DNA from 2 places in the Streptomyces sp. B3I8 genome. Region 2 is predicted to be linked to the other one. Evidence: predicted binding sites of a transcription regulator. Region 2 holds the regulator's gene; the other holds the start of a gene.
The links. Region 2 encodes HrcA, which represses chaperone genes, less so after heat shock. Its sites were predicted from a motif close to TTNGCACTCNGNNNNNCNGAGTGCNAA; they were not measured.
Positions count from the first base shown of each region.

Region 1: a site for HrcA is predicted at 3,919-3,945, ahead of groL (chaperonin GroEL). Genes of this name have one in related genera too.

Region 1 is NZ_JAUSYN010000002.1:3,168,485-3,173,369, forward strand. It holds gene QFZ64_RS16055 (hypothetical protein) at 45-626, shown strand; gene QFZ64_RS16060 (NADH:flavin oxidoreductase) at 673-1,824, opposite strand; gene groL (chaperonin GroEL) at 2,136-3,761, opposite strand; gene QFZ64_RS16070 (cold-shock protein) at 4,134-4,337, opposite strand; gene QFZ64_RS16075 (MoaD/ThiS family protein) at 4,816-4,885, opposite strand, start outside.
Region 2 is NZ_JAUSYN010000002.1:2,234,409-2,239,293, reverse strand. It holds gene QFZ64_RS12055 (DUF3097 domain-containing protein) at 1-565, opposite strand, end outside; gene QFZ64_RS12050 (MBL fold metallo-hydrolase) at 597-1,391, opposite strand; gene hrcA (heat-inducible transcriptional repressor HrcA) at 1,557-2,576, shown strand; gene dnaJ (molecular chaperone DnaJ) at 2,578-3,714, shown strand; gene QFZ64_RS12035 (nitronate monooxygenase) at 4,083-4,885, shown strand, end outside.

The sequences.
Region 1 (4,885 bases), 930 kb from region 2:
TCCGTCCGGCGGCGCTGTCAGTCCCGTGTGCGACCCTGGCGGACATGAACCACGCACAGCTCACCGCGCTCGGCCGGGCCCTGCGCGTGCTCGGGGAGCACGGGGAGGCGCTGGGCGCCGACACGCCGGACGCCAAGCTGCACGAGGCCAAGGACGATCTGAAGCGCGCGCTCGACCTGCTGGAGGAGAGCATCAGCGGGGACCGGCCCACCACGCGGTGCGCCGAGCATCCGACCGGGCCCGTCGACAAGGACGCGCCCGATCTGTGCCTGCTGTGCGAGACGCGGCGCCGGGCCGCCCGGCGCGCCGAGTACGACGGCGGCGGACCTCGCCGGGCGGGGGTCGGCCCCGGGGAGCGCGTCCCGTCCCGGTACGGCACGCGGGAGGACCGGCCGCAGCCGCAGCAGCGCTGGCTGCCCGAGGCGTGGAACGGGCAGGAGTGGCAGCTGTGCGGCACCCCGCGCCGGGACCGGCGCGAGGCGGAGCTGTACCTCGACGCGCAGCGCCGGGGACCCCGCCCGGCGATGGCGTACCGGCTGGTGCACGAGTTCACCGACTACGAGGTGCTGCGCGTGTGGGGCCGGCCGGTGCGTGTCGACATCGAGCCGATGGGCGGGGGCCTGTGACCGGTCGCGGTCGTCCGGGCGGCGGCCCCCGCCGTCCCGCCCGCGGTCAGTGCAGGGTCTTCGCGGCGGCCGCGTCGTAGGGGGCCAGTTCGTCGAAGCGGCCCGTGAGCACCTTCCGCGCCCACTCGGGGTCCTGGAGCAGCGCGCGGCCGACGGCGACGAGGTCGAACTCGTCGCGCTCCATGCGGTCCAGGAGTTCGTCGATGTTCTTGACGGGGGCGCCCTCGCCCTTGAAGGAGCGGGCGAAGTCGCCGTCCAGTCCGACCGAGCCGACGGTGATGGCGGGCCTGCCGGTGAGCTTCTTCGACCAGCCCGCGAGGTTGAGGTCCGAGCCGTCGAACTCGGGCAGCCAGTAGCGCCGGGTGGAGGCGTGGAAGGCGTCCACCCCGGCCTCGGCGAGCGGTGTGAGGATCGCCTCCAGCTCCTGGGGCGTCCCGGCGAGCCGCGCGTCGTAGCTGTCGGCCTTCCACTGCGAGTAGCGGAAGATGACCGGGAACTCCGGCGACACCCGCGCCCGAACCGCCTCGACGATCTCCACCGCGAACTTCGCGCGGGCCACCGGGTCGCCGCCGTAGGCGTCGGTGCGGCGGTTGGTGTGCTCCCACAGGAACTGGTCGATGAGGTAGCCGTGGGCGCCGTGCAGTTCGACGCCGTCGAAGCCGATGCGCTCGGCGGCGGCGGCCGCGTCGGCGAACGCGGCGATGACGTCGTCCAGGTCCTGCCGGGTCATCGCCCGGCCGGTGGCCTCGGCCTCGCCGCCGCGCAGACCGGAGGGGCCGACGGCGGGGGCGTCCGGGAAGGGCGGACGGCCCTGCTCACGGACCATGCCGACGTGCCAGAGCTGCGGCACGATCGTGCCGCCCGCCCCGTGCACCGCGTCGGCGACCTCCGCCCAGCCCGCGAGCTGCTCCTCGCCGTGGAACCGGGGGACGCGGTCGCTGATACCGGCGGAGGGGTGGCCGACATAGGTGCCCTCGGTGACGATCAGCCCGACGCCCGCGGCGGCCCGGCGGGCGTAGTAGGCGCGCACGTCCTCGCCCGGGACGCCGCCCGGGGAGAACATGCGGGTCATCGGCGCCATGACGATGCGGTTGGGGACGGTCAGGCCGTTCAGGGCGACGGGGCGGGAGAGGATCCGCGCGGCGCGGGAGGCGGAGGTGTCCGCACCGGAGGTGGTGGTGTCGGCGGGGGCGGTCATACGGGCTCCTCGAGGACGTGGATAAACCGTTCAGTATGTGCACGCGCATGCAATGCGCCCCTTGGTCAATGTCTTGTACGGCCCACGCATTCCCGTCCGCCCCACCACTGTGACCGCGACCTCCCGAGCCTCCGTGCGGCGCGGGCGCCGAACACGCCGAAGGGCGGCACCCCCCGTGCGGGGAGTGCCGCCCTCTGTCGCACTCGAACGTCGGCGTGTGCCGGCCTGTGCCGGTCCACGACGGCGTGCGTCGGACTTCCTGTCCGGTCCTCGGTGGGCCCGGCCCGGCTGGAGGCCGGACCCGGAGAGGATCAGAAGTCCATGTCACCGCCCGGCATGCCGCCCGGAGCGCCCGCCGGGGCGGCCTTCTCCGGCTTGTCGGCGATGACGGCCTCGGTGGTCAGGAAGAGCGCGGCGATGGAGGCGGCGTTCTGCAGCGCGGAACGGGTCACCTTCGCCGGGTCGATGATGCCTTCCTTGACCAGGTCGACGTACTCGCCGGTCGCGGCGTTCAGGCCGTGGCCCGGGGTCAGGTTGCGCACCTTCTCCACCACGACGCCGCCCTCGAGGCCGGCGTTGACCGCGATCTGCTTCAGCGGGGCCTCGAGCGCCAGCTTGACGGCGGCGGCACCGGTGGCCTCGTCGCCCTCGAGCTCCAGCTTCTCGAAGACCTGGGAGGCCTGGAGCAGGGCCACGCCACCACCGGCGACGATGCCCTCCTCGACGGCCGCCTTCGCGTTGCGGACGGCGTCCTCGATGCGGTGCTTGCGCTCCTTGAGCTCCACCTCGGTGGCGGCACCGGCCTTGATGACCGCGACGCCGCCGGCGAGCTTCGCCAGGCGCTCCTGCAGCTTCTCGCGGTCGTAGTCGGAGTCGCTGTTGTCGATCTCGGCGCGGATCTGGTTGACCCGGCCGGCGACCTGGTCGGCGGAGCCGGCGCCGTCGACGATGGTGGTCTCGTCCTTGGTGATGACGACCTTGCGGGCGCGGCCCAGGAGCTCCAGACCGGCGTTCTCCAGCTTGAGGCCGACCTCCTCGGAGATGACCTCGCCGCCCGTGAGGATGGCGATGTCGCCGAGCATGGCCTTGCGGCGGTCACCGAAGCCCGGGGCCTTGACGGCGACGGACTTGAAGGTGCCACGGATCTTGTTGACGACCAGGGTCGACAGGGCCTCGCCCTCGACGTCCTCGGCGATGATCAGCAGCGGCTTGCCCGACTGCATGACCTTCTCCAGGAGCGGGAGCAGGTCCTTGACCGCGGAGATCTTGGAGTTGGCGATGAGGATGTAGGGGTCCTCGAGCGACGCCTCCATGCGCTCCATGTCGGTCGCGAAGTACGCCGAGATGTAGCCCTTGTCGAAGCGCATGCCCTCGGTGAGCTCGAGCTCCAGACCGAAGGTCTGCGACTCCTCGACCGTGATGACGCCTTCCTTGCCGACCTTGTCCATCGCCTCGGCGATGAGCTCGCCGATCTGGGTGTCGGCGGCGGAGATGGAGGCCGTGGAGGCGATCTGCTCCTTCGTCTCGACCTCCTTGGCCTGGTCGAGCAGGGCGGCGGAGACGGCCTCGACGGCCTTCTCGATACCGCGCTTCAGGGCCATCGGGTTGGCGCCGGCCGCCACGTTGCGCAGGCCCTCGCGGACCAGCGCCTGGGCGAGGACGGTCGCGGTGGTCGTACCGTCACCGGCGACGTCGTCCGTCTTCTTGGCGACTTCCTTGACCAGCTCGGCGCCGATCTTCTCGTACGGGTCCTCGAGCTCGATCTCCTTGGCGATGGAGACACCATCGTTGGTGATCGTGGGGGCGCCCCACTTCTTCTCGAGGACGACGTTTCGGCCCTTGGGGCCGAGCGTCACCTTCACGGCGTCCGCGAGCTGGTTCATGCCGCGCTCGAGGCCGCGCCGCGCCTCCTCGTCGAACGCGATGATCTTGGCCATGTGAAGTGGTCCTCCCGGACTGGGGTGGATTGCTCCGGACCGCGCCCGCGCCCGCGACGGACGGCACCGGCTGGTGGTTCCTTGCCCCACCTCGCCAGGGCCTCACCGACCCGGTCCATAGTTGTCACTCTCACCTTGTGAGTGCTAACGCCAATGATTAGCACTCACCCCCCGAGAGTGCAAGCGCCACCCCGCGGAACCCGGACGGACCGGCGGGCCCGCGGGCGCCCGACGCCGCCCCGGTTCCGGACGGACCGGCGGGCCCGCGGGCGCCCGACGCCGCCCCGGTTCCGGACAGACCGAAGGGCCCGCGGGCACCCGACGGTGCCCACGAGCCCTTCGTTCACGTCGAACTTTCAGTCGGCGCGCGCGTCAGCCGGCAACGCGGACCATGTCCGCCTGCGGCCCCTTCTGACCCTGCGAGATCTCGAACTCGACCCGCTGGCCCTCTTCCAGAGTGCGGTAACCGTCCATCTGGATCGCGCTGTAGTGGACGAACACATCCGCACCACCGTCGACCGCGATGAAGCCGTACCCCTTCTCCGCGTTGAACCACTTGACGGTGCCCTGAGCCATGCCTAACTCCCCTATTACTGGCCCTTGCACGGATCCGCACTTCGCGGATCCGGGTCAGACCTCACCCCCCAACGGTTGGGGGCGTGCGCCGGAACGCGTCGACCGCGGCTGAATGTATCTGTCCAACTGCCGTGTGCAACAGGTCAGTCGGACGAGAAATCTGGGCACGACCGGTCGGGAATGTACGGAGAATTCGCTCGAATTCAGGGCAAGTCGGACCGCACAAAAGGCGCATAGGACGCAAAAGCCCTGCACACTTTGGCTACTTCTTGTCGGAAGCCCGACAAGATTGCCGTCGCCCGGTCTCGGAAATCCGGGGTGCGTTCCCCAATTGTATCGCGCTCAATCATACAGAATTACCCCCTCCGCTTCTCTCGCGGAGGGGGTAATTCGTTCTACGCTGAGTGATCTGCATTACCGAGGGTAAGGGACGCGGAACGTGGACGCCGTCCGGCGCGTCCCGCCCGCCACGCCCGTCTCAGCCGCCGGCGACCGCGGGGATGATCGACACGCCCGCACCCTGCGGCGTCGCCGTGTCGAGCCCCTGC
Region 2 (4,885 bases):
CCAGCGCGTACTCGCTCGTCACCGCCTCGGCGATCCGGGACTCCTTGGAGCCGGGGACGAGATGGTCGACGAGGACCCCCAGCCGCGCGTCCGGTCCGGGCGCGAACTCCTCGACCACCGCCGGAAGATCGTCGATCCCGGAGAGGTACTCCACGACGACCCCCTCCACCCGCAGGTCGTCGCCCCACACCTTCTCCACCAGCTCCGCGTCGTGCCGTCCCTCGACGTAGATCCGCCCGGCCCGCGCCACCCGCGCCCGCGCCTGCGGCACCGCGACGGACCCCGACGCCGTCCGCGTGGGACGCACCGGTCCCCGCCCCGTCGCGGCAGGCCGTACCAGCGTCACCGGCCGCCCCTCCAGCAGGAACCCGCGCGGCTCCATCGGGAAGACGCGGTGCTTGCCGAAGCGGTCCTCCAGGGTCACCGTGCCGGCCTCGCAGCGGATCACCGCCCCGCAGAAACCGGTGCCCGGCTCCTCCACCACCAGCCCCGGTTCGGCCGGAACCTCCGGTACGGGCGCGGGCTTCTTCCACGGCGGGGTCAGATCCGGAGAGTACTGGCGCATCCGACCGACGATAGGGAAAGCTCCCCGCCCGTCACGGCGACACGCCGAAGCGGCGGGCCAGCGCGTCCCGTTGGGCACGGACGAACCGCGCGTCGAGCACCGCTCCGTGGCCGGGCACGTACACCGCGTCCTCGCCGCCGAGGTCGAGCAGCCGGTCCAGCGCGGCCGGCCAGTGCGCGGGTACGGCGTCGGGACCCGCCTGCGGCTCGCCGGACTCCTCGACCAGGTCGCCGCAGAAGACGACCTTCGGGGACGAGGGCGTGGCGGGGACCAGTACCGCGAGGTCGTGCGCGGTGTGGCCGGGGCCCACGTCGGCCAGCAGCACGGTGAACCCGCCGCCCAGGTCGAGGGTCCACTCGCCGCGGACGTGGTGGCGGGGAGGGACCAGGGAGCGTGCCGCCTCGGCCGCCGCGTCCTCCGCCAGCCCGTTGCGTACGGCGTCCGCGCGCAACTCCTCCCGGCCGCGCGCCGTGTACGCCACGTCGATGCCGACCGCGCCGAACACCTCCGCGTCCCCGAACGCCGCCGCACCGAAGACGTGATCGAAGTGCGGGTGGGTCAGCGCGAGATGCGTCACACGGCGCACGGGACCCGTGCCGGTGCCGGTCTTGGTCCCGGTGCCCCCGCCCAGCGACCGTTCCGCCTCCTCCCGCAGCCACCCGCCCTCCGCCACGCTCGACCCCGCGTCCACCAGCAGCGCCGCGCTCTCACCCACGACGAGCCCGGCGGTGCAGTCCCACCGGGGCAGCCGGCACCGCCCGACCCGGGCCGTCACCCGTTCCCACCCCGACGCCTGCTCCGCACGGTCCTCCCACAGCACGCTCATACCGGGACGCTAGCCCCAGAGGCGGTCGCCGGGCACGGCATCGCAGGCCCCGCCCTTGCCCGGCCCGTACCCCCCGGCCGTACACTGGACCGGGGATGTTGGCACTCGCGCACGTGGAGTGCCAGGCACAGTAGCCAACGGGACAGCCTTCTGGAGGTGCGCGCGGTGCTCAGTGAACGCAGGCTCGAAGTGCTGCGCGCCATCGTCCAGGACTACGTGGGCACCGAGGAGCCGGTGGGCTCCAAGGCGCTCACCGAACGGCACAACCTCGGCGTCTCCCCGGCCACCGTGCGCAACGACATGGCGGCCCTCGAGGACGAGGGCTTCATCGCGCAGCCGCACACCAGCGCCGGGCGCATCCCCACGGACAAGGGCTACCGCCTCTTCGTCGACAAGCTGGCCGGCGTCAAACCGATGACGGCGCCCGAGCGGAGGGCGATCCAGAACTTCCTCGACGGCGCGGTCGACCTGGACGACGTCGTCGCCCGCACGGTGCGGCTGCTCGCGCAGCTCACCCGGCAGGTGGCGGTCGTGCAGTACCCCTCGCTGACCCGTTCGACCGTGCGGCACGTGGAGTTGCTGTCGCTCGCCCCCGCGCGGGTGATGCTGGTGCTGATCACGGACACCGGACGGGTGGAGCAGCGGATGATCGACTGCCCGGTGCCGTTCGGCGAGGCCTCGCTCGCGGACCTGCGGGCGCGGCTGAACAGCCGGGTCGCGGGGCGCCGTTTCGCGGACGTGCCGCAGCTCGTGCAGGACCTTCCGGAGGCGTTCGAGGAACCGGAGGACCGCGCCACGGTCGCCACGGTGCTCTCCACGCTGCTGGAGACGCTGGTCGAGGAGACCGAGGAGCGGCTGATGATCGGCGGCACCGCCAATCTCACCCGCTTCGGACATGACTTCCCTCTCACCATCCGGCCCGTCCTGGAGGCGCTGGAGGAGCAGGTCGTGCTCCTCAAGTTGCTGGGCGAGGCGAAGGATTCGGCCATGACCGTGCGTATCGGTCACGAGATCGCCCATGAGGGACTCAACTCCACGTCCGTCGTCTCCGTCGGCTACGGTTCGGGCGACGAGGCAGTAGCCAAACTCGGCGTGGTCGGACCGACACGCATGGATTACCCGGGAACGATGGGAGCGGTACGAGCGGTGGCACGGTACGTCGGACAGATCCTGGCGGAGTCTTAAGGTGGCCACGGACTACTACGCCGTGCTCGGCGTGCGCCGCGACGCGTCGCAGGATGAGATCAAGAAGGCCTTCCGGCGGCTCGCCCGCGAGCTGCATCCGGACGTCAACCCCGATCCCAAGACGCAGGAGCGTTTCAAGGAGATCAACGCCGCCTACGAGGTGTTGTCGGACCCGCAGAAGAAGCAGGTCTACGACCTCGGCGGCGACCCCCTGTCGCAGAGCGGCGGGGGCGGTGCGGGCGGCTTCGGCGCCGGCGGCTTCGGCAACTTCTCCGACATCATGGACGCGTTCTTCGGCACGGCGTCGCAGCGCGGGCCGCGCTCGCGCACCCGTCGCGGCCAGGACGCCATGATCCGGATCGATGTCGAACTCGACGAGGCGGCCTTCGGCACCACGAAGGACATCCAGGTCGACACGGCGGTCGTCTGCACGACCTGCAACGGAGAGGGTGCCGCGCCCGGCACCTCCGCGCAGACCTGCGACATGTGCCGCGGCCGCGGCGAGGTCTCGCAGGTCACCCGGTCCTTCCTGGGCCAGGTCATGACCTCCCGGCCCTGCCCCCAGTGCCAGGGCTTCGGCACGGTCGTGCCCACCCCGTGCCCCGAGTGCGCGGGCGACGGCCGGATCCGCTCCCGCCGGACGCTGACGGTGAAGATTCCCGCCGGTGTCGACAACGGCACGCGCATCCAGCTCGCCGGGGAGGGCGAGGTCGGGCCGGGCGGCGGTCCCGCCGGTGACCTCTACGTGGAGATCCACGAGACCGCGCACTCCATGTTCCAGCGGCGCGGCGACGACCTGCACTGCACGGTGACGATCCCGATGACGGCGGCGGCGCTCGGCACGAAGGTGCCGCTGGAGACGCTGGACGGCCTGGAGGAGATCGACATCCGGCCCGGCACGCAGTCCGGGCAGTCGGTACCGCTGCACGGGCGGGGCGTCACGCACCTGCGGGGCGGGGGGCGTGGGGACCTCGTGGTGCACGTCGAGGTGCAGACGCCGGGGAAGCTCGATCCCGAGCAGGAGCGGTTGCTGCGGGAGCTGGCGAAGCTACGGGGTGAGGAACGGCCGACGGGGCAGTTCCAGCCGGGGCAGCAGGGTCTGTTCTCGCGTCTGAAGGACGCGTTCAACGGCCGCTGACGCGGCCGGGGTTCCCTCGCACCGCCTCCGGGTGCGCCCGGACTTCTTCCCCGCCTCCGCCACCCCTTCCCGTCCCGACCCCGGGGGCCGCGCCCCCGGACCTCCGAGGCGCGTGGGAGCTCGGATGGGCGGGGTACATCGGCGGGTGCACGTACGTCGTGGCCGGTCGCGCAGTCCCCACCCGCCCGCACCCGCCGCACCCGCCCGCGCGCCGCATCCCCCGAGCTCTCCCGCGCCCCGCCCGCAGGGCGCCCGGGGTGGGAGGGGCGAAGCCCCTGGGGGACGGGGAGGGTACGGGCGGCGGGGGCGGAAAACGCTGGCGGAACCGTCGATTCGGACTCTTCGGGGGGACGTGGCACCATGCGGGCATGTCCTCCCCGCTGACCGATCTGTTCCCGCACCCGATCGTGCAGGCCCCCATGGCCGGCGGCGTGTCGGTGCCGCGGCTGGCCGCCGCCGTCAGTGACGCCGGCGGTCTGGGTTTCCTCGCCGCCGGTTACAAGACCGCCGACGGCCTGTACCAGGAGATCAAGCAGATCCGCGGACTGACGTCCCGTCCCTTCGGCGTGAACCTCTTCCTGCCGCAGCCCGAGTACGGCGACCCGGCCACCGTCGAGGTCTACGCCCACCAGCTCGCCGGCGAGGCCGCCTGGTACGCGACCGAGCTGGGCGACCGGGACAGCGGCCGGGACGACGGCTACGAGGCCAAGCTCGCCGTCCTCCTCGACAACCCGGTCCCCGTCGTCTCCTTCCACTTCGGCACCCCCGGCCGGGACACCGTCGACGCCCTGCACCGCGTCGGCACCTTCGTCCTGGCCACCGCCACCACCGCCGAGGAGGCCCTCGCGGTGCGGGAGTGCGGCGCGGACGCGGTGATCGCGCAGGGTGTCGAGGCCGGGGGGCACCAGGGCACCCACCGCGACACCCCCGAGAACGACGGCACCGGCATCGGGCTGCTCGCCCTGCTCGCCCGGATCCGCGAGACCATACCCCTGCCCGTTCTCGCCGCCGGCGGTCTGATGCGCGGCAGCCAGATCGCCGCCGTGCTCGCGGCCGGCGCGAGCGCGGCCCAGCTCGGCACCGCCTTCCTCGCCACCGACGAGTCCGGCGCCCACCGCCTGCACAAGCAGGCGCTGACCGACCCGCTCTTCGTCCGCACCGAACTGACCCG